DNA from 4 places in the Pseudomonas sp. HS6 genome. Region 1 is predicted to be linked to each of the others. Evidence: predicted binding sites of a transcription regulator. Region 1 holds the regulator's gene; each other region holds the start of a gene.
What was found. Region 1 encodes FliA, which starts transcription of late flagellar genes. Its sites were predicted from a motif close to CTAAAGTTTNNNNNNNNNNNGCCGNTAA; they were not measured.
Positions count from the first base shown of each region.

Region 2: the regulator FliA is predicted to act here: its motif matches at 2,269-2,296, upstream of JJN09_RS14330 (methyl-accepting chemotaxis protein).
Region 3: the regulator FliA is predicted to act here: its motif matches at 2,748-2,775, upstream of flgM (flagellar biosynthesis anti-sigma factor FlgM).
Region 4: the regulator FliA is predicted to act here: its motif matches at 2,583-2,610, upstream of JJN09_RS14080 (methyl-accepting chemotaxis protein).

Region 1 covers NZ_CP067412.1:5,410,476-5,414,995, reverse strand. The annotation lists gene JJN09_RS24550 (chemotaxis protein CheA) at 1-887, opposite strand, end outside; gene JJN09_RS24545 (protein phosphatase CheZ) at 942-1,730, opposite strand; gene JJN09_RS24540 (chemotaxis response regulator CheY) at 1,748-2,119, opposite strand; gene fliA (RNA polymerase sigma factor FliA) at 2,287-3,027, opposite strand; gene fleN (flagellar synthesis regulator FleN) at 3,024-3,854, opposite strand; gene flhF (flagellar biosynthesis protein FlhF) at 3,968-4,520, opposite strand, start outside.
Region 2 covers NZ_CP067412.1:3,177,518-3,182,037, reverse strand. The annotation lists gene JJN09_RS14345 (TonB-dependent receptor) at 1-927, shown strand, start outside; gene JJN09_RS14340 (biliverdin-producing heme oxygenase) at 1,039-1,635, shown strand; gene JJN09_RS14335 (YbaN family protein) at 1,806-2,201, shown strand; gene JJN09_RS14330 (methyl-accepting chemotaxis protein) at 2,382-4,520, shown strand.
Region 3 covers NZ_CP067412.1:3,307,891-3,312,410, forward strand. The annotation lists gene JJN09_RS14980 (MFS transporter) at 1-965, shown strand, start outside; gene JJN09_RS14985 (flagellar brake protein) at 1,040-1,774, opposite strand; gene JJN09_RS14990 (flagella synthesis protein FlgN) at 1,870-2,337, opposite strand; gene flgM (flagellar biosynthesis anti-sigma factor FlgM) at 2,386-2,712, opposite strand; gene flgA (flagellar basal body P-ring formation chaperone FlgA) at 2,907-3,668, opposite strand; gene JJN09_RS15005 (chemotaxis protein CheV) at 3,751-4,520, shown strand, end outside.
Region 4 covers NZ_CP067412.1:3,123,962-3,128,481, reverse strand. The annotation lists gene secA (preprotein translocase subunit SecA) at 1-281, opposite strand, end outside; gene JJN09_RS14090 (DUF721 domain-containing protein) at 589-1,044, shown strand; gene JJN09_RS14085 (helicase HerA-like domain-containing protein) at 1,081-2,568, opposite strand; gene JJN09_RS14080 (methyl-accepting chemotaxis protein) at 2,757-4,520, shown strand, end outside.

The DNA.
Region 1 (4,520 bases):
TTGCCATGCAGATCGTCGAGCAGCGATTCGAATTCGTGATCGCTGATCAAATCGCTACCGGCCGCAGCCGCTGCCGGAGCAGCCGATGCAGGCACCGAAGCGATCGCCGATTCCAGCGCATCGACGGCAAAGTTGCCCTTGCCGTGCAACTGATCGAGCAAGGCTTCGAATTCGTCGTCGGTGATGTCCGAGCTGTCGCCCGCCGCCGGAGCAGCAGGTGCAGCGGCAGCCGGTGCCACGGCGTCAGCCGCGAATTGGCCCTTGCCGTGCAACTGATCGAGCAGCGACTCGAATTCGGCGTCGGTGATTTCATCACTGGCCGCTTCGGTTGAAGCAGGCGCAGCGGCAGCCGCCGGGGCTTCGGCTTCGGCCTTGACGGCGTTCAGCGAGTCCAGCAACTGTTCAAATTCGTTATCGGTGATGTCGCCCGAATCGCCTTCGACGACCAGCTCTTCGATCATCTCGGCAACGGGTGAAGCCGGGGCTTCATCCGCCGATTGCGGTTCGGCCAGACGCGCCAGAGCGGCCAGCAGTTCCGGGGTTGCGGCAGTGATCGGGCTGCGATCGCGGACTTCAGTGAACATGCTGTTCACCGCGTCCAGCGCTTCGAGCACCACGTCCATCAGTTCTGCATCTACGCGACGCTCACCCTTGCGCAGGATGTCGAACACGTTCTCGGCGATGTGACAGCACTCCACCAGCTCATTGAGCTGAAGGAAGCCGGCGCCCCCTTTTACAGTGTGGAAACCGCGAAAAATTGCGTTGAGCAGATCTGCGTCATCCGGGCGGCTTTCCAGCTCGACCAGTTGTTCGGACAGTTGCTCAAGAATCTCGCCGGCCTCAACCAGGAAATCCTGAAGGATCTCTTCATCGGCGCCGAAGCTCATTAATGGGGTGCTCCTACAGGTCTAAAAACCCAAAAAACCTATAATTCCAAAACTCTAGAATCCAAGGCTGGATAACAAATCGTCCACATCGTCCTGACCGGACACAACGTCTTCTCGTTTATCGGCATGAATCTGCGGACCTTCACCCTGCGAGAGATGTTTTTGTGGATCTTTTTCAGCGAGCATCGCCGCACGGTCATGTTCGATGCCCGCAAAGCGGTCCACCTGACTGGCCATGAGCACGAGTTTGAGCAGATTGCTTTCGACTTCGGTGACCAGTTGGGTCACGCGCTTGATCACTTGACCGGTGAGGTCCTGGTAATCCTGGGCCAGCAGAATGTCGTTGAGGTTGCTCGACACTGCGCGGTTGTCCGTGCTGCTGCGTGTCAGAAAACCGTCGACCCGACGCGCCAGCTCGCGGAACTCTTCAGCCCCGACTTCACGGCGCATGAAGCGTCCCCAGTCGGCACTCAATGCCTGGGCTTCGTCAGCCAGGCCATTGACCACCGGCGTGGCGCTTTCCACCAGGTCCATGGTGCGGTTGGCCGCCGCCTCGGTCAGCTTGACCACATAGCCCAGACGCTCGGTCGCATCAGTGATCTGCGACACTTCCTCGGCCTGCGGCATATGCGGGTCGATCTGGAAGTTGACGATTGCACTGTGCAGTTCGCGCGTGAGCTTGCCCACTTCCTGGTACAGGCCACGGTCACGGGTCTGATTGAGCTCATGGATCAGTTGCACAGCGTCGCCGAACCTGCCTTTTTCAAGGCTTTCGACCAGTTCGACCGCGTGTTTTTTCAGAGTCGACTCGAAGTCGCCCTGTGAAGATTCGTTATGCTCCATAGCTCCCCCGCGCGTCATCAGCCGATGCGTTCGAAAATCTTCTCGATTTTTTCTTTCAGCGCCTGAGCCGTGAAAGGTTTGACCACGTAGCCGTTAACGCCGGCCTGGGCCGCTTCGATGATCTGCTCGCGCTTGGCTTCAGCAGTCACCATCAGCACTGGCAGGTGCTTGAGTTTTTCATCGGCGCGCACATGGCGCAGCAGGTCGATACCGGTCATGCCAGGCATGTTCCAGTCGGTCACCAGAAAGTCGATGCTGCCGCTGTTGAGTACCGGAATGGCAGTGGTGCCATCGTCGGCTTCAACGGTGTTGGTGAACCCGAGGTCACGCAACAGGTTCTTGATGATCCGCCGCATCGTTGAGAAGTCATCAACGATGAGGATTTTCATGTCTTTGTTCAATTCGACCTCCAAGCAGTCTTAAACGCGCCCAGCACCTGGACGCGCCATTTCAATCAATCCGGCAAAGCACTCGATGACTGTCTGGAGCACAACAGAGCAAGACCGGTGCCGTTCACCACCGCACCAGCCTCGTTCGCAGCGTCCCCACACTGCCTTCAGCGCGCTCGCCACTCCCCCAAACGCCCCCGCAAGCGGGCCGCGCACTGGCTGTGTAACTGGCTGACCCGCGATTCACTGACGCCAAGGACTTCACCGATTTCCTTGAGGTTCAGCTCTTCGTCGTAGTACAGCGCCAACACCAGTCGCTCACGCTCCGGCAAATTGGCAATCGCGTCCGCCAACGCAGCCTGGAAGCGCTCATCTTCCAGATCGCGCGACGGCTCAAGATGAGCACTGGCGCCATCCTCGTGCAGCCCTTCGTGTTCGCCGTCCTGCAGCAGGTCGTCGAAACTGAACAGTCGGCTGCCCAGGGTGTCGTTCAAAATCCCGTAGTAATCGTCGAGACTCAATTGGAGTTCGGCCGCAACCTCGTGATCTTTAGCGTCACGGCCGGTTTTAGCTTCAATCGAGCGAATCGCGTCGCTGACCATACGGGTGTTGCGGTGAACCGAGCGCGGTGCCCAGTCCCCCTTGCGTACTTCATCGAGCATGGCGCCGCGGATCCGGATGCCCGCGTACGTTTCGAAACTGGCGCCCTTGCTGGCGTCGTATTTGGTCGAGACTTCGAGCAGGCCGATCATTCCGGCCTGAATCAGGTCTTCGACCTGCACACTGGCCGGCAATCGCGCCAGCAAGTGATAGGCGATGCGTTTGACCAGTGGCGCGTAACGCTCGATCAGCTCGTACTGCGCGTCACGTGCCGACTTCTTGTAGAAATTCATACCGCTGGCGGTCATAGCACAGGTCCTGCCGTTTGCTGCACGAGGCGCTCGACGAAAAATTCGAGGTGGCCGCGCGGGTTGGCGGGCAGCGGCCAGGTGTCGACCTTCTGTGCGATCGCCTTGAACGCCAGTGCGCACTTGGAACGCGGGAAGGCTTCATAGACCGCACGCTGCTTCTGCACCGCCTTGCGCACGCTTTCGTCGTAAGGCACCGCGCCGACGTATTGTAGGGCGACGTCGAGGAAGCGATCCGTGACCTTGGTCAACTTGGCGAACAGATTGCGACCTTCCTGCGGGCTCTGGGCCATGTTGGCCAGGACACGGAAGCGGTTCATGCCGTAATCGCGGTTCAGCAGTTTGATCAGTGCGTAGGCGTCGGTGATCGAGGTCGGCTCGTCGCAGACCACCAGCAACACTTCTTGCGCCGCGCGAACGAAACTGACTACCGAGTCACCAATCCCCGCAGCGGTGTCGATCACCAGTACGTCGAGATTGTCGCCGATGTCGCTGAACGCCTGAATCAGACCGGCATGCTGGGCCGGGCTCAGGTGAACCATGCTCTGGGTGCCGGAAGCGGCCGGCACGATGCGGATCCCGCCGGGGCCTTGCAACAGCACGTCGCGCAGCTCGCAGCGGCCCTCGATCACATCGGCCAGGGTACGTTTGGGCGTGAGGCCCAGCAGAACGTCGACGTTCGCCAGACCCAGGTCGGCGTCCAGCAGCATGACCCGACGGCCAAGCTCTGCCAGCGCCAGGGACAAGTTCACTGACACGTTAGTCTTGCCGACGCCACCTTTGCCGCCGGTCACCGCGATCACCTGTACGGGATGCATGCTGCCCATGTTATTTCTTTACCTTGTCTTGCATAGACGGAGGCCACATTACTGGCTGCGCGTTCACAACCGGAACAATGCATGGCAGACCATCGATGTAGGTACAAAAACTGTTCATTACCTCAGCCAACCTGCTTGGTCGGACTGTGGTAGATATCAGCGAACATGTCAGCCATGGCTTCTTCGCTGGGTTCTTCCTGCATTTGCACGCTGACGGCGCGGCTGACCAATTGATGACGGCGCGGCAGATGCAGATCATCCGGAATCCGTGGGCCGTCGGTCAGGTAGGCGACCGGCAGTTCATGACTGATCGCCAGGCTCAGCACTTCGCCAAGGCTGGCCGTCTCATCCAGTTTAGTCAGGATGCACCCGGCGAGCCCGCAACGCTTGTAACTGTGATAAGCGGCGGTTAGAACCTGTTTCTGGCTGGTGGTTGCCAGTACCAGATAATTTTTCGACCGAACGCCACGACTGGCCAGGCTTTCCAGCTGCATGCGCAATGCCGGATCGCTGGCCTGCAGGCCGGCGGTATCGATCAGCACCACGCGTTTGCGCAGCAGTGGATCCAGCGCCTGCACCAGGGACTGGCCCGGATCGACGTGGGTCACCGACACATTGAGGATCCGGCCCAGGGTTTTCAACTGTTCCTGAGCACCGATGCGGAAACTGTCCATG
Region 2 (4,520 bases), 2.2 Mb from region 1:
GACTACACCCAGCTCAAGCCGCACATCACCCAGGAATTCCTCAACACCGTGGCTGCCGACGGCAAAGGCACGGTCAGCGACGAGAACAAGACCTGGCATAAAGTCTCGCCGAAATTCGGCCTGACCTACGCTCTGACCGAAAACTACACCTGGTACGGTCAGTACGCCGAAGGCTTCCGCACCCCGACCGCGAAAGCGCTGTACGGCCGCTTCGAGAACAGCACCACCGGCTACAACGTGGCGCCGAACCCGAACCTGGAACCGGAAAAGAGCAAAAGCTATGAAACCGGTCTGCGCGGCAACTTCGAGCAAGGCTCGTTCGACGTGGCGGTGTTCTATAACAAGTACCGCGACTTCATCAACGAAGACGCCGTCACCCCTGGCTACGACGAGCTGACGTTCCAGACCAACAACATCAAACACGCCACCATCAAGGGTGCCGAGGTCAAAGGTCGTCTGAACCTGGATTCGTTCGGCGCGCCGCAAGGCCTCTACACCCAGGGTTCGATTGCCTACGCCTACGGTCGCAACAACGACACCGGCGAGCCGCTCAACAGCGTCAACCCGCTGACCGGCGTGTTCGGCCTCGGCTACGACCAGGACAACTACGGCGGCCTGCTGAGCTGGACCGTGGTCAAGAAGAAGGATCGCGTCGACGACAGCAACTTCAAGTCGCCGGACGGCGTCAGCAGCCAGTTCAAGTCGCCGGGCTTCGGCATTCTCGACCTGACCGGATTCTACAAAGTCACCGACGACGTCACCGTCAGCGGCGGCGTCTACAACCTGACCGACAAGAAGTACTGGCTGTGGGATGACGTGCGCGGTTACGACAGTGTCGGCGAAGCCGCTGTACTCAGCCCGGCCAACCTCGATCGCCTGACCCAACCGGGTCGCAACTTCGCGATCAACCTGGTCTGGGATATCTGATCCGGCCGACCTCACGGTGCGAGCGCATGGCCGCGCCGTGAGGTTTTTTTACTGTCCGGCGCTTGCCCGTACGTCTCGTTATCAAGCGCCTCTTCATTTCAAGGACATCTCATGAGCACCCCGGAAAAAGCCCTGCGTTCGCAACGCCTGAACCAGATCACCCACGAGCCGCACAGCAAGCTCGATGCGCTGGTCAAGGCCCACGCGCCGTTCGAGACACGCGCCAATTTCGCCCGTTTCGTGGTCGCGCAGTACCTGTTCCAGTCAGAACTGGTCTCGCTGTACAACGATGCCGAACTGACCGCCATCGTTCCTGACCTGCCGGCCCGCTGCCGCGCCGAAGCCGCCAAGGCCGACCTCGCCGACCTGGACACCGAAGTGCCTGCCCCGGTGGCCGGCGCGGTGAAAAACCCGAGCAAGGCCCGCGCCCTGGGCTGGATCTTCGTCTCGGAGGGCTCCAAGCTCGGCGCTGCGTTCCTGATCAAGCGCGCGGTTGCGCTGGAGCTGAGCGAAACCTTTGGCGCCCGTCACCTGGGCGAGCCTGAGGGCGGTCGCGCCGAAGGGTGGAAAAGTTTTGTGCGCACCCTCGATTCGCTGCAATTCAGTGCCGAAGAAGAAGCCGAAGTGGAGCAAGGCGCGATCGACGCGTTCAACCGCTTCACCGTGCTGCTGGAACAGGCTTACGCCACAGAAGCCGAGCCGGCCTGATATTGGCCACGATGTAAAACCCTGTGGGAGCTGGCTTGCCAGCGATGACGACGTGTCAGACAACATCCCTGTCGACTGACCGGACGCTATCGCTGGCAAGCCAGCTCCTACAAGGAATTGCGTAATTCTGTAAGATTCCCACCCTGTCTCATAAGCCTCTCGCCGAGCCCATGCCGCAACCCGCCTCCTCTCGACTCGCCCGCCTGCTGTTCGGTCTACTCGCCTATGTCAGCCTCGGCATCGGCCTGATCGCCATCGTCGTGCCCGGCCTGCCAACCACCGAATTCATCCTTCTCGCCGCCTGGGCCGCGACCCGCAGTTCGCCGCGCCTGAGCGCCTGGCTGGAAAACCATCGGCTGTTCGGCCCGATCCTGAGCAACTGGCGCAACGGCAAGATCATCGCCCGCAAGGCCAAGGTCAGCGCCACCGTCAGCATGCTGCTGTGCGCGACCCTGATGCTAGTGATGCTCGATCACGGCTGGCCGGTCTATCTGGCGATCGCCGGCATGACCATGGGCAACCTGTGGATCTGGTCACGACCGGAAGCGTTGCCGAAGATTTCCTGATTTTTCCCTTCTTTTCAGGGCATTTGCCCGCGCAAACGTTTAGCCGTGACCGTTCGTCGGCTTGCGCCTCATGCACCCTCGCCCCGCGCCGATGAGCATTGAATGGCGCTGAATGGATTTGGCGAACCGGGCAATTCCGTGCCCCGTAGCCAACAGTTCATTCATTCGCGAGAACGCCCCATGTTCGACTCCCTGTCCATTCGCCTGAAAATCGTCCTGCTGTCCGGCCTGTGCCTGCTCGGCGTGGTTGCGCTGATCGTCGGCATCAACATCTACCAGACCAACCAGAACGACGAACTGGTCAGCGAGTCGAGCAGCAAGATGCTCACCGCCAGCGTGCAGGACCTGTTGCAGGCCAAGGCCGCCGAACAGGCGGTGCAGGTGCAGAAAACCTTCGGTGAAAGCCTGCTGGTGATCACCGCACTGGCCGACCAGATCAAGGACATGCGAGTCATGGCCGCCAAGCGTTCGCTGGACGCCGGCGCCTTGCGTGAAGAGTTGAACCTGAGCCTGAAAACCGCGTTCGAGCGCAACAGCAAGGTGCTCGGCATCTGGCTGGCCTTCGAACCCAACGGCCTGGACGGCAAGGACAGCGAATTCGTCAACGACGCGGCGCGCCAGTCCAACGAAGCCGGGCGCTTCGCTACTTACTGGAGCCGCGCCGCCGGTTCTGCGCTGAACACGATCATGGTCGAAGAAGACATGACCAAGACCACCCTCAGCGTCAGCGGCACGCCCTACAACAGTTGGTACACCTGCCCTCGCGACAACAAGCGCACCTGCCTGCTCGACCCGTACGCCGACACCGTGGGCACCAAGGAAATGCTCATGACCACCATTTCCGTGCCGTTGCTGGTGGACGGCAAGGCCATCGGCGTGGTCGGCATCGACATCGCCCTCGACGCCCTGCAAGCGGCGGCCGTGGGCTCCCAGCGTGAACTGTTCAACGGTGCCGGGCACATGCTGATCGTCTCCGGCAGCGGCGTGCTCGGTGCCTACAGCACCGACGCGACCAAGGTCGGCAAAGGCATCGCCGAAACCCTCGGCGCCGAAGGCAAGGACATCCTGCAACTGCTGAGCGCCGGCACACCGAAGATTCTGGAGCAGGGCGATCTGATCCGCGCCGTGTACCCGGTCGACCCGATCGGCAATTCCCGGGCTTGGGGCGTGGTCATCGACCTGCCGAAACAAGTGCTGCTGGCCGACTCGGTCAAGCTGCAAGCGGTGCTCGACGACGCTCAGCAAACCGGCATGATCACCGCACTGTCAGTGGCAGTGATCGCAGGCCTGATCGGCCTGCTGCTGATCTGGCTCACCGCCTCGGGCGTGACCCGTCCGATCAACAGCGTCGCCGAGATGCTGAAGAACATCGCCAGCGGCGAAGGCGACCTGACCCAGCGTCTGAACTACACCAAGAAGGATGAACTGGGCGAACTGGTGAACTGGTTCAACCGCTTCCTCGACAAGCTGCAACCGACCATCGCCCAGATCAAACAGAGCATCACCGAAGCGCGCGGCACTGCCGATCAGTCGTCGGAAATCGCCCGCCAGACCAGCGAAGGCATGCAGGTGCAGTTCCGCGAGATCGATCAGGTGGCCACCGCCTCCAACGAGATGAGCGCCACCGCCCACGACGTGGCCAATAGCGCTTCGAACGCGGCCAACGCGGCTAAAGGCGCCGACCAGTCGGCCAAGGACGGGATGTCGATCATCGAGCGCAGCACCCGCGACATCAATCAGTTGGCCGATGAAGTCAGCAAAGCGGTGACTGAAGTCGAGGAACTGGCGGTCAACAGCGAGCAGATCGGCTCGGTGCTGGAAGTGATCCGCAGCATCGCCGAACAGACCAACCTGCTGGCGCTGAACGCCGCAATCGAAGCGGCCCGCGCCGGTGAAAGTGGTCGTGGTTTTGCGGTGGTTGCCGACGAAGTCCGTAACCTGGCCAAACGCACTCAGGATTCGGTGGAGGAAATCCGCGTGGTGATCGAACGCATCCAGACCGGCACCCGTGGCGTGGTCGCGACCATGCATTCGAGCCAGACCCAGGCCCACAACAACGCCGGGCAGATCCGCCAGGCCGTGGACGCTCTGGGCAAGATCAGCGACGCGGTGACCGTGATCAGCGACATGAACCTGCAAATCGCCAGCGCCGCCGAACAGCAAAGCGCCGTGGCCGAAGAGGTCAATCGCAACGTGTCGGCGATCCGTACCGTTACCGAAACCCTGACCGAACAGGCCACCGAATCGGCGGCGATCAGCAGCCAGCTCAACGCCCTGGCCAGTCAGCAGATGAAATTGATGGATCAGTTCCGCGTTTAA
Region 3 (4,520 bases), 2.1 Mb from region 1:
TTAGCGGCTACATGATTGCCTCGTATCTGGGGCTGGTGCTCGGGCAGCTGATTCTGGTCATGCACCCGGGGCTGGGGCTGGAACTGCTGATGCTGGTCGCCCTGTGTTTCGCGTTGTGCCTGGTGCCCGTGGCACTGACCCGACGGATTCACCCGGCGCCTTTGCATCCGGCGCCGATGGAGCCGCGCTTCTTCATCAAGCGAGTACCGCAGTCATTGAGTACGGTGCTCGGTGCCGGTTTGATCATCGGTTCGTTTTACGGTCTGGCACCGCTCTATGCATCGCAGCAAGGGTTGTCCACCGAGCAGGTCGGTTTGTTCATGGGTACCTGCATCTTCGCCGGGCTGTTGGTGCAATGGCCGCTGGGCTGGCTCTCGGATCGCTATGATCGGGCCTTGCTGATCCGTTGCTTCGCCGGTTTTCTGGCCGTGGCTGCCTTGCCGCTGGCGATCCTGCCGCAAGTGCCGCTGGAGATCCTGTTTGGCGTCGGCTTCCTGTGCTCGCTGGTGCAGTTCTGTCTATACCCGCTGGCGGTTGCGTTCTCCAACGACCATGTCGAAGGCGATCGGCGTGTGTCGTTGACGGCGATGCTGCTGGTGACCTACGGGGTTGGCGCCAGCATCGGGCCGTTGTTGGCCGGTGTGTTGATGAAAATGTTCGGCAGCCAGAGCCTGTATGCGTTTTTCAGCTTCTTCGCGCTGGTGCTGGTGTGGCGCATCCGGCCGAAAGCCGTGACCAATCTGCATCAGGTCGACGACGCGCCGCTGCATCACGTGGCGATGCCGGACAGCATGTCCAGTTCGCCGCTGGTGGCGGCACTCGATCCGCGAGTCGATGAGCAGGTGGTGCAGGAGCAGATGCAGAATAACGTTGCGCCTGAGCCCGCCGTTGAGCCCGAATCACCTGTGGAGCCTGAGAGCGGCAACGACAATCCAGCGCCGGACATCAGCGGCGCCAGGCCTTGATCCTGAAAAAACACCGGGCATAAAAAAACGGGCAGTCACCGCAAGGGGCTGCCCGTTTTTCATGGCGCTACCAATCAGAGATCGTCTTTGTCGAAACGCCGTGCTTCACGTTGCAGCTGATAGACGAAACGCTCGACGTTACGCGCTGCCGGGCCGCTGATGTTGTGAAAGCGCAGGCCGGCGAAGGTGATGTTGAGCTTTTCTTCGAAGTGCAGGTAGCGCAGTTCGACCGATACCGGTTGATTGCCAAACAGCGGTGCGGCAGCGAGGCGGTCATAGACTTCGCCCAGTTGCAGGCGGTCGGTGATGTTGCCTTCAAAGCGCAACTTGCAACCCGTGGCCGAGATGTCCAGCAATTTGCCGTCCAGCGGCGACTTGAGCTTTTCGCCGCCGAGCACGACGCTGACCAGGTCGGTCAGTTTCAGTGCGGCGCGGAAGGCGTTGCGGCGCTGGTGATAAACCACTTCGGTCGGTAAGTCACCGGTGTAGAAACGGTCGCCGTCGGAGTCTTTGATGGTCAGCGTCCCTGTACATTCCCAGGCAATGCGGACGCCATCATGAAAACCCTCGACCTTGAACGGTTCGCCTGCTTCCAGAAAACGTTCACCGTCGCGCGGGATCATCTCATCGAGCTTGATCGAACCGTTTTCGCGATCCACTTCAATCAGGTAGCTCTGGAAGCGCTGGCTGCGCTCGTGGAACGTGATGATCAGCGGATCATGGCTCTCTTGCAGCTGGCGCAGATTGCTGGAGATCTCCAGGGGCGTGGTGAGCACCTTTGGGGGCTGCGGAGCGTCATCATTGGACACGTTAAATCAATCTCCAGACAAAATTTGACTACGGCTGGCCAGTATTTTGCCAGCATGTATCGCGCGTTGATAGGGCGCAAGCATAGAAGAAAGAATCACGCTTGACTGAGCGCGCGTGGTTTCTGCAGTTTGGAGAAGGTGCCACTGGCGTCATAGAGCGCGGGTGGCTCGCCGCCGGTGAGGATTTTCAGCTGGTTGGCCGTGGCGGCCTGCTGTATCACAATCGACTGGCCATTCTTGACGTTGGCCGCCTGACACTGGGCGATCAGGTCGGTCAGAACGTCGCTCTGACTCAGCAACTGCTCGCCGATGCTCGACTGGCTGGCGAGTTGCTCCAGGCCTTTACGGTCGAGTGAGAGATTGAGGCTGGCGAGGATTTCGCTGCGTTTGCGGCCATGCTGTTCGAGCAGAATGATCAATGCCTGTTTGCGCGCCAGAATTTCTTCCAGTAGTGGCATGTCGCGACCATGCAAGGCGAGAGACTCGGATTGCAGTAACTCCAGCAATTGTTGAGCTGGAGCAAAGTCGTCGGTGATCAGTTGCAATAAAGTAGTGTCGTGCATGGCTGGCCTTGGGTTTTAAGCGTCCAAAAGCCTGGCGCTGACCGAGGCCTAGCGCTGGGCTTCGAAGTTGAGCAGTTTGCTGGCTACACGGTTGCTGTCGACTTTATAGCTGCCATCGGCAATCGCTGCTTTCAACTCGGCCACACGGGCTTTATCGACGGCAGGCTGATCGCGCAGCTTGTCAGTGACCTTCTGCAACTGTTGAGCCTCATTGCTGAGGTGTACCGATTCCCCGCTTTTTGCGGTACTGGCCTGTTCGGCCGGGGTATTCAGCGGCGCGGAAGTGCCGGTTTCGGCGGTTTCCTTAGGCGTGCTGGTACGTGTACTGCCCGTAAGTGACGAGGAGCTGTTCAAACGGCTGAAATCGATGACCATGTTAAAAACCTCTGGGAATTTGGACGCTTGCCATGTTCTCGGCCATCCCCTGGAAAACTTTAGGCTCTTTTACCAATGAGCCTGCATGCGCCGCGCAAGTCCTGCTGCGGCACAGTTTAGGGAACAGCTCAGGTTGGCGCCAGTTTTCTGCGCGATCACTCACGAGGCTTTCCTGTCTTCGCTCCAATCGTTGCTCACATTGCCACTTCCACCTGGCCCGGCGCCATGACCTGCGCCTTGATGACCCGTTGGGAATTGAGGTTTTTCACTCGAATCTGTTCTTTCAGGCCGCCGTTGGACAGGGCCTCTCCCGGCATGCGCACAGCGAGTGTGCCGCTGCGGGCGGTAATCACCACTTGATCCCCTTTGCGAACGACTTCCGCCTGTTCCAGATGCACGAGGGTAATCACTTGGTCGGCGACCGTTGGTCGGGTCAATTTTTGCCCGATGGCTTCATCTACCGACGTCAGGAAACCCTGGTTGATCAGGCTGACATCCTGCTCGCGCAGGGTCACATCCTGAGGCTCGATGATGCCGGCGCGTTTGAGCGGACGAGTGGTGGTCACGACCGGGCGAAACAGGCGGACTTGAGCGGGTACGAACACGGTCCAGGGGGAGGCGCCTTCGCAGCGAACCTTGACGGTCACACGGCCCAGAGGACGTGCCGGGCTCTCCAGCGAAGCTGTCAATTCCTTGTCGCACATAGGCATGCGCATGCGAGGATCGAGCTGCTTGACCTCGATTTCATAACGCCCTTCCGTTTGACTGGTAGCCAGATAGTCTTCTACGGTGAATTCAAGAAAGCCCTGAGTGACGCCGATAAGCATGTCAGGCAAGGTAACCGCATCAGCAATGGCAGGGCTGCCCGCGAAAAACAGGCAAGCGGCGGACACCGCGCAAAGTCCTCTGCGAAGGGGGGATGTCAGGCGTCGGAAAAATGTCGTTTGAGTGTTCATAAGAGTTAAAAAGCAAGCGCCGTGCCGTTTAGCAATGAATGTGCGTCGCAACAACACTTGGCGTTGGTGTAGGAGTCTGGGCATGGCTGGTGTAATGGATTCGGTGAACCAGCGCACGCAACTGGTAGGGCAGAATCGCCTGGAGCTGTTGTTGTTCCGTCTCGACGGCCAGCAGCTCTACGGGATCAACGTGTTCAAGGTTCGGGAAGTGCTGCAGTGCCCGCAACTGACGCTGATGCCCAAGTCCAGTCCTGTCGTGTGCGGGGTGGCGAATATCCGGGGGGCGACCATTCCGATCCTTGATCTGGCAATGGCGACCGGTTCCGGGGCGTTGAAAGACAAGAACAGTCCGTTCGTGATCATCACGGAATACAACACCAAGACCCAGGGTTTCCTGGTGCGCTCGGTGGAACGTATCGTCAACATGAACTGGGAAGAGATCCATCCGCCACCCAAGGGGACCGGTCGGGATCATTACCTGACCGCTGTGACTCGGGTGGACAATCAGTTAGTCGAAATCATCGACGTCGAAAAGGTGCTGGCGGAAGTCGCACCAACACCGGAAGCGATTTCGGTCGGCGTGGTGGATGTCGAGACCCAGAGCAAGGCGCTGTCTCTGCGGGTGCTGACGGTCGATGACTCGTCGGTGGCGCGCAAGCAGGTGACGCGTTGCCTGCAGACGGTCGGCGTTGAAGTGGTGGCGCTGAACGACGGCAAGCAGGCGCTGGATTACCTGCGCAAGCTGGTCGATGAGGGCAAGAAGCCGGAAGAAGAGTTCCTGATGATGATCTCCGACATCGAGATGCCGGAGATGGACGGGTACACCCTGACGGCCGAAATCCGCAGCGACCC
Region 4 (4,520 bases), 2.3 Mb from region 1:
AGGGTCATGCCGCCGATCAGCTGGACGTCGAAGTGACGCATGCCCATGACGCGTTTGCCGGCTTCGCGGGCGACCGCAAAAGCTTCCGGCAACAGCTTGTCGAGGGTTTCCCCTTTGGCGATGCGGTCCTTGAACTCTGCGGTCTTGGCGCGCAGTTGATCGTCCGAGAGGGCGACCATCTTCTCTTCGAAGGCATTGACGAGCTGCACCGTCTTGAGCATGCGTTTGACTTCACGCTCGTTCTTGCTTCCAAAAAGTTTCTTTAACAAAGGCGCAAACATATCGGCAGGATCTTCCACACTAAAGGGATGGAGGGCGGCCCCGTGAGTCGCCCGTGCAGCCCTCATGGCCGCATGCGAACGAGCATTCTACCCGGAAACGGTGGTGAGGAAAGTGGCGATATTCCACGATGCTGGCACTGCGCTTTGACGGGGCTCACTTAAAATAGGGGCGTTTTGCTCAACTTCAAGCCATTGGAGGCAGAAGTTAGTTGTTGATTTAATGGGTAAAGCAGTGACAAAAGCAATGGGCGAGTGAAATGGGGCCTATCTGCTACCATGGCGCCTTTGCAACTTCAGGTGTTGGATCATGGCATTTCGCCCTCTTACAGCCAGAGCGCCCGCCGTTCTGCTACGCGAAGCGAGGCCGTTGAAAGCCATCCTCGGCCATGCTCAACGCCTGGCCCATCTGCAGCGACTACTCGACAGCCAGCTGCAACCCGCCGCCCGCGAGCACTGTCATGTGGCCAAGTGGCGCGAAGGCGAACTGTCGCTGGTGGTCACCGATGGTCATTGGGCCACACGCCTGCGCTACCAGCAAAAACGCCTGCTGCGGCAACTGCAGATGTTCGACGAGTTCGCCGGCCTGACGCGGATCAAATTCTCGGTGCGACCACCTGTCATTCAGCCAAGAGCAGCCGGGCACACGATGGATCTGTCAACGGATGCGGCGGCGACCATTCAGTCGACCGCCGACGGGATCAGCGATCCGAATTTGCGGGCGGCGCTGGAGCGACTTGCGGCACACGCCAAAGCCAAATCCTGATCCCTGCGGGAGCGAGCAGGCTCGCCCCCTCTGGTCTTAACGGCGCTTGCTGCCACCGAGCAACGATCCCATCAATCCCCGCACCAACTGCCGGCCCAGCTGGTTCGCCGCCTGACGCATCGCCGATTTCAATGCCTGCCCTGCGGCAGTACCAAGAAACTCACCGGCCTTGTCCGCCAGGCTCGGTTCCTCTGCCGCCGGTTTGCCTGGCGCGGCCTCGCCCTCCGGTGCCAGCCCCTTGCGTCCCATCAGGATCTCATAGGCCGACTCTCGATCGATCGGCTTGTCATAGCGGCCCTTGAACGGCGAACCGGCAATCAGCACGGTGCGTTCGGTCTCGGTCAACGGCCCGATCCGCGACTGCGGCGGCGCCACCAGCACGCGCTGGACCATTTCCGGCGTGCCTTTTTCCTGCAAGGTGCCGACCAGCGCCTCGCCAATTCCAAGTTCGGTCAACACCGACAACGTATCGAACGCCGGATTCGGCCGGAACCCATCCGCCACCGCCCGCAGGGATTTCTGCTCCTTGGCGGTGAATGCTCGCAAACCGTGCTGCACCCGCAAACCCAGTTGCGCCAGCACGTTGTCCGGCAAATCGCCCGGCGACTGGGTGACGAAATACACCCCGACGCCCTTGGAACGGATCAGCCGCACCACTTGCTCCAGGCGTTCCTGCAGGGCCTTGGGCGTATCGCCGAACAACAAGTGCGCTTCGTCAAAAAACAGCGCCAGCAACGGTTTGTCGGCATCGCCGCGCTCCGGCAATTGCTCAAACAGCTCGGCCAGCAACCACAGCAGGAACGTCGCGTAGACCTTCGGCGCTTCATGCACCAGACGACTCGCATCGAGCAAATGAATACGCCCGCGACCGTCGGCGGCCGGTTGCAGAATGTCTTCCAGTTGCAACGCCGGCTCGCCGAACAAGGCTTCGGCGCCCTGCTGTTCAAGAATGGCCAGGCGCCGCAACAGCGCCTGACTGGAGCCGGTGGTAAACAGCGCCGAATCTTCGCCGAGCAGCTGCGGGTTGTCCTTGAGGTGGTTGAGCAGCGCTTTAAGATCCTTCAGGTCCAGCAGCAACAGGCCTTCGCGGTCGGCGACCTTGAACGCCGCGTACAGCGCCGACTGTTGACTATCGGTCAATTCCAGCAAGGCGCCGATCAGCAGCGGCCCCATTTCGCTCAACGTGGTGCGTAGCGGATGACCGGATTCACCGTGAATGTCCCACAAGGTCACGGGATAAGCCTGAGGCTTGTAGTTGAGCCACGGCATGCCGGCGATGCGCTCGGCGACCTTGCCCTGGGGATTGCCGGCGGCACCGAGGCCGCACAGGTCACCCTTGATGTCGGCGGCGAACACCGCGACCCCGGCGTCGCTGAACGCTTCGGCCAGCCGTTGCAGGGTGACGGTCTTGCCGGTGCCGGTCGCGCCGGCCACCAGTCCGTGTCGGTTGGCCAGGCGCATCGCCTGGGCGATCGGTTGCCCGGCGAGATCGGCGCCGATAACGAGTTGCGAGGAGTCAGGCATTTGGTCACCCAATAGTTAATCTTTGTCGAGCATGGCCGATAAAGAGGAGTGAGAGACCCGATCAAAAGTCCGGTCCGTGATTTCCCTAAGGAGAGACGGAAATATCACTCAGCTTTCACACCTGCCCATTTTGCGCGCCTTTATAAAAGCACGCCCTGGACATTAAGACCTTAGCGGAACCCCAAGCCATGAACAAAAATCTACGCTTCAGCCATAAAATTTTGCTTGCCGCCGCCCTCATCGTCATTGCCGCCTTCGCCTCGTTCACGTTGTACAACGATTGGCTACAGCGCAATGCAATCCGCGATGACCTGAACAATTACCTCAACGAGATGGGCGAGGTCACTGCCGACAACATCCAGACCTGGCTCAGCGGGCGCATCCTGTTGATCGAGAACGCTGCACAGAACATCGCCATCAATCCCGAACCTGCCGCCGTTGCCAGCCTGCTGGAACAGAAAGCCCTGACTTCGACGTTCATGGCTTCTTACCTTGGCGACGCCACCGGCCACTTCACCATCCGTCCGGATGCGAAGATGCCGGACGGTTTCGATCCACGGGTTCGCCCCTGGTATAAAGGTGCCGAAAGCAGCAGCACTTCGACCCTGACCGAACCGTACATCGACGCGGCCACCGGTCAGACCATCATTTCCATCGCCACCGCCGCGAAAAAGGCCGGTCAGAGCGTGGGTGTGGTGGGCGGCGACCTGAGCCTGCAAACCCTGATCAACACCCTCAGCGCCCGGGACTTCTCCGGCATGGGCTACGCGTTCCTGGTCAGCGCCGACGGCAAGATCCTGGTGCACCCGGACAAAGCCCTGGTGATGAAATCGCTCAGGGAAGCCTATCCGCAGGACACGCCGCGCATCAGCAGCGACTTCAGTGAAGTCACCGTCGACGGCAAGACCCGCATCGTCACCTTCACCCCGATCAAGGGTCTGCCGTCGGTGAACTGGTACATCGGCCTGTCGGTGGACAAGGACAAAGCCTTCTCGATGCTCAGCCAGTTCCGCACCTCGGCCGTGATTGCGACCGTGATTGCGGTGGCCATCATCATCGCCCTGCTCGGCATGCTGATCCGCATCCTGATCCAGCCGCTGCACGTCATGACCCGCGCCATGGAAGACATCGCCGACGGCGAAGGCGACCTGACCAAGCGCCTGACCATCCAGAATCAGGACGAATTCGGCGTACTCGGCACCGCCTTCAACCGCTTCGTCGAACGAGTTCACGGTTCGATTCGCGAAGTGTCGTCCGCCACCGGGCAAGTCAACGAAGTCGCCCTGCGGGTCGTCGCCGCTTCGAACTCGTCGATGTACAACTCCGACCAGCAAGCCTCGCGCACCAACAGCGTGGCCGCCGCGATCAACCAGCTCGGTGCCGCAGCCCAGGAGATCGCCCGTAACGCCGCGCAGGCCTCGACCCAGGCCAGCGACGCCCGGGGTCTGGCCGAAGACGGCCAGCAAGTGGTTGATCGCAGCATCAAGGCGATGAATCAACTGTCGAGCATGCTCAGCGCTTCGAGCAGCAACATCGAATCGCTGAACAGCAAAACCGTGAACATCGGCCAGATTCTGGAAGTGATCACCAGCATTTCCCAGCAAACCAACCTGCTGGCACTCAACGCGGCCATCGAGGCAGCGCGGGCCGGTGAAGCCGGGCGCGGTTTTGCCGTGGTGGCGGACGAAGTGCGCAACCTCGCCCACCGCACTCAGGAGTCGGCGCAACAGGTGCAGACCATGATCGAGGAGCTGCAAGTCGGCGCCCGCGAATCCGTCAGCACCATGAGCGACAGCCAGCGCCATAGCCAGGAAAGCGTAGAGATCGCCAACCTCGCCGGCGAGCGCCTGAACAGCGTGACCCAGCGGATTGGCGAGATCGACGGCATGAACCAGTCGGTGGCCACCGCCACCGAGGAACAGACCGCCGTGGTCGAATCGATCAACGTCGAC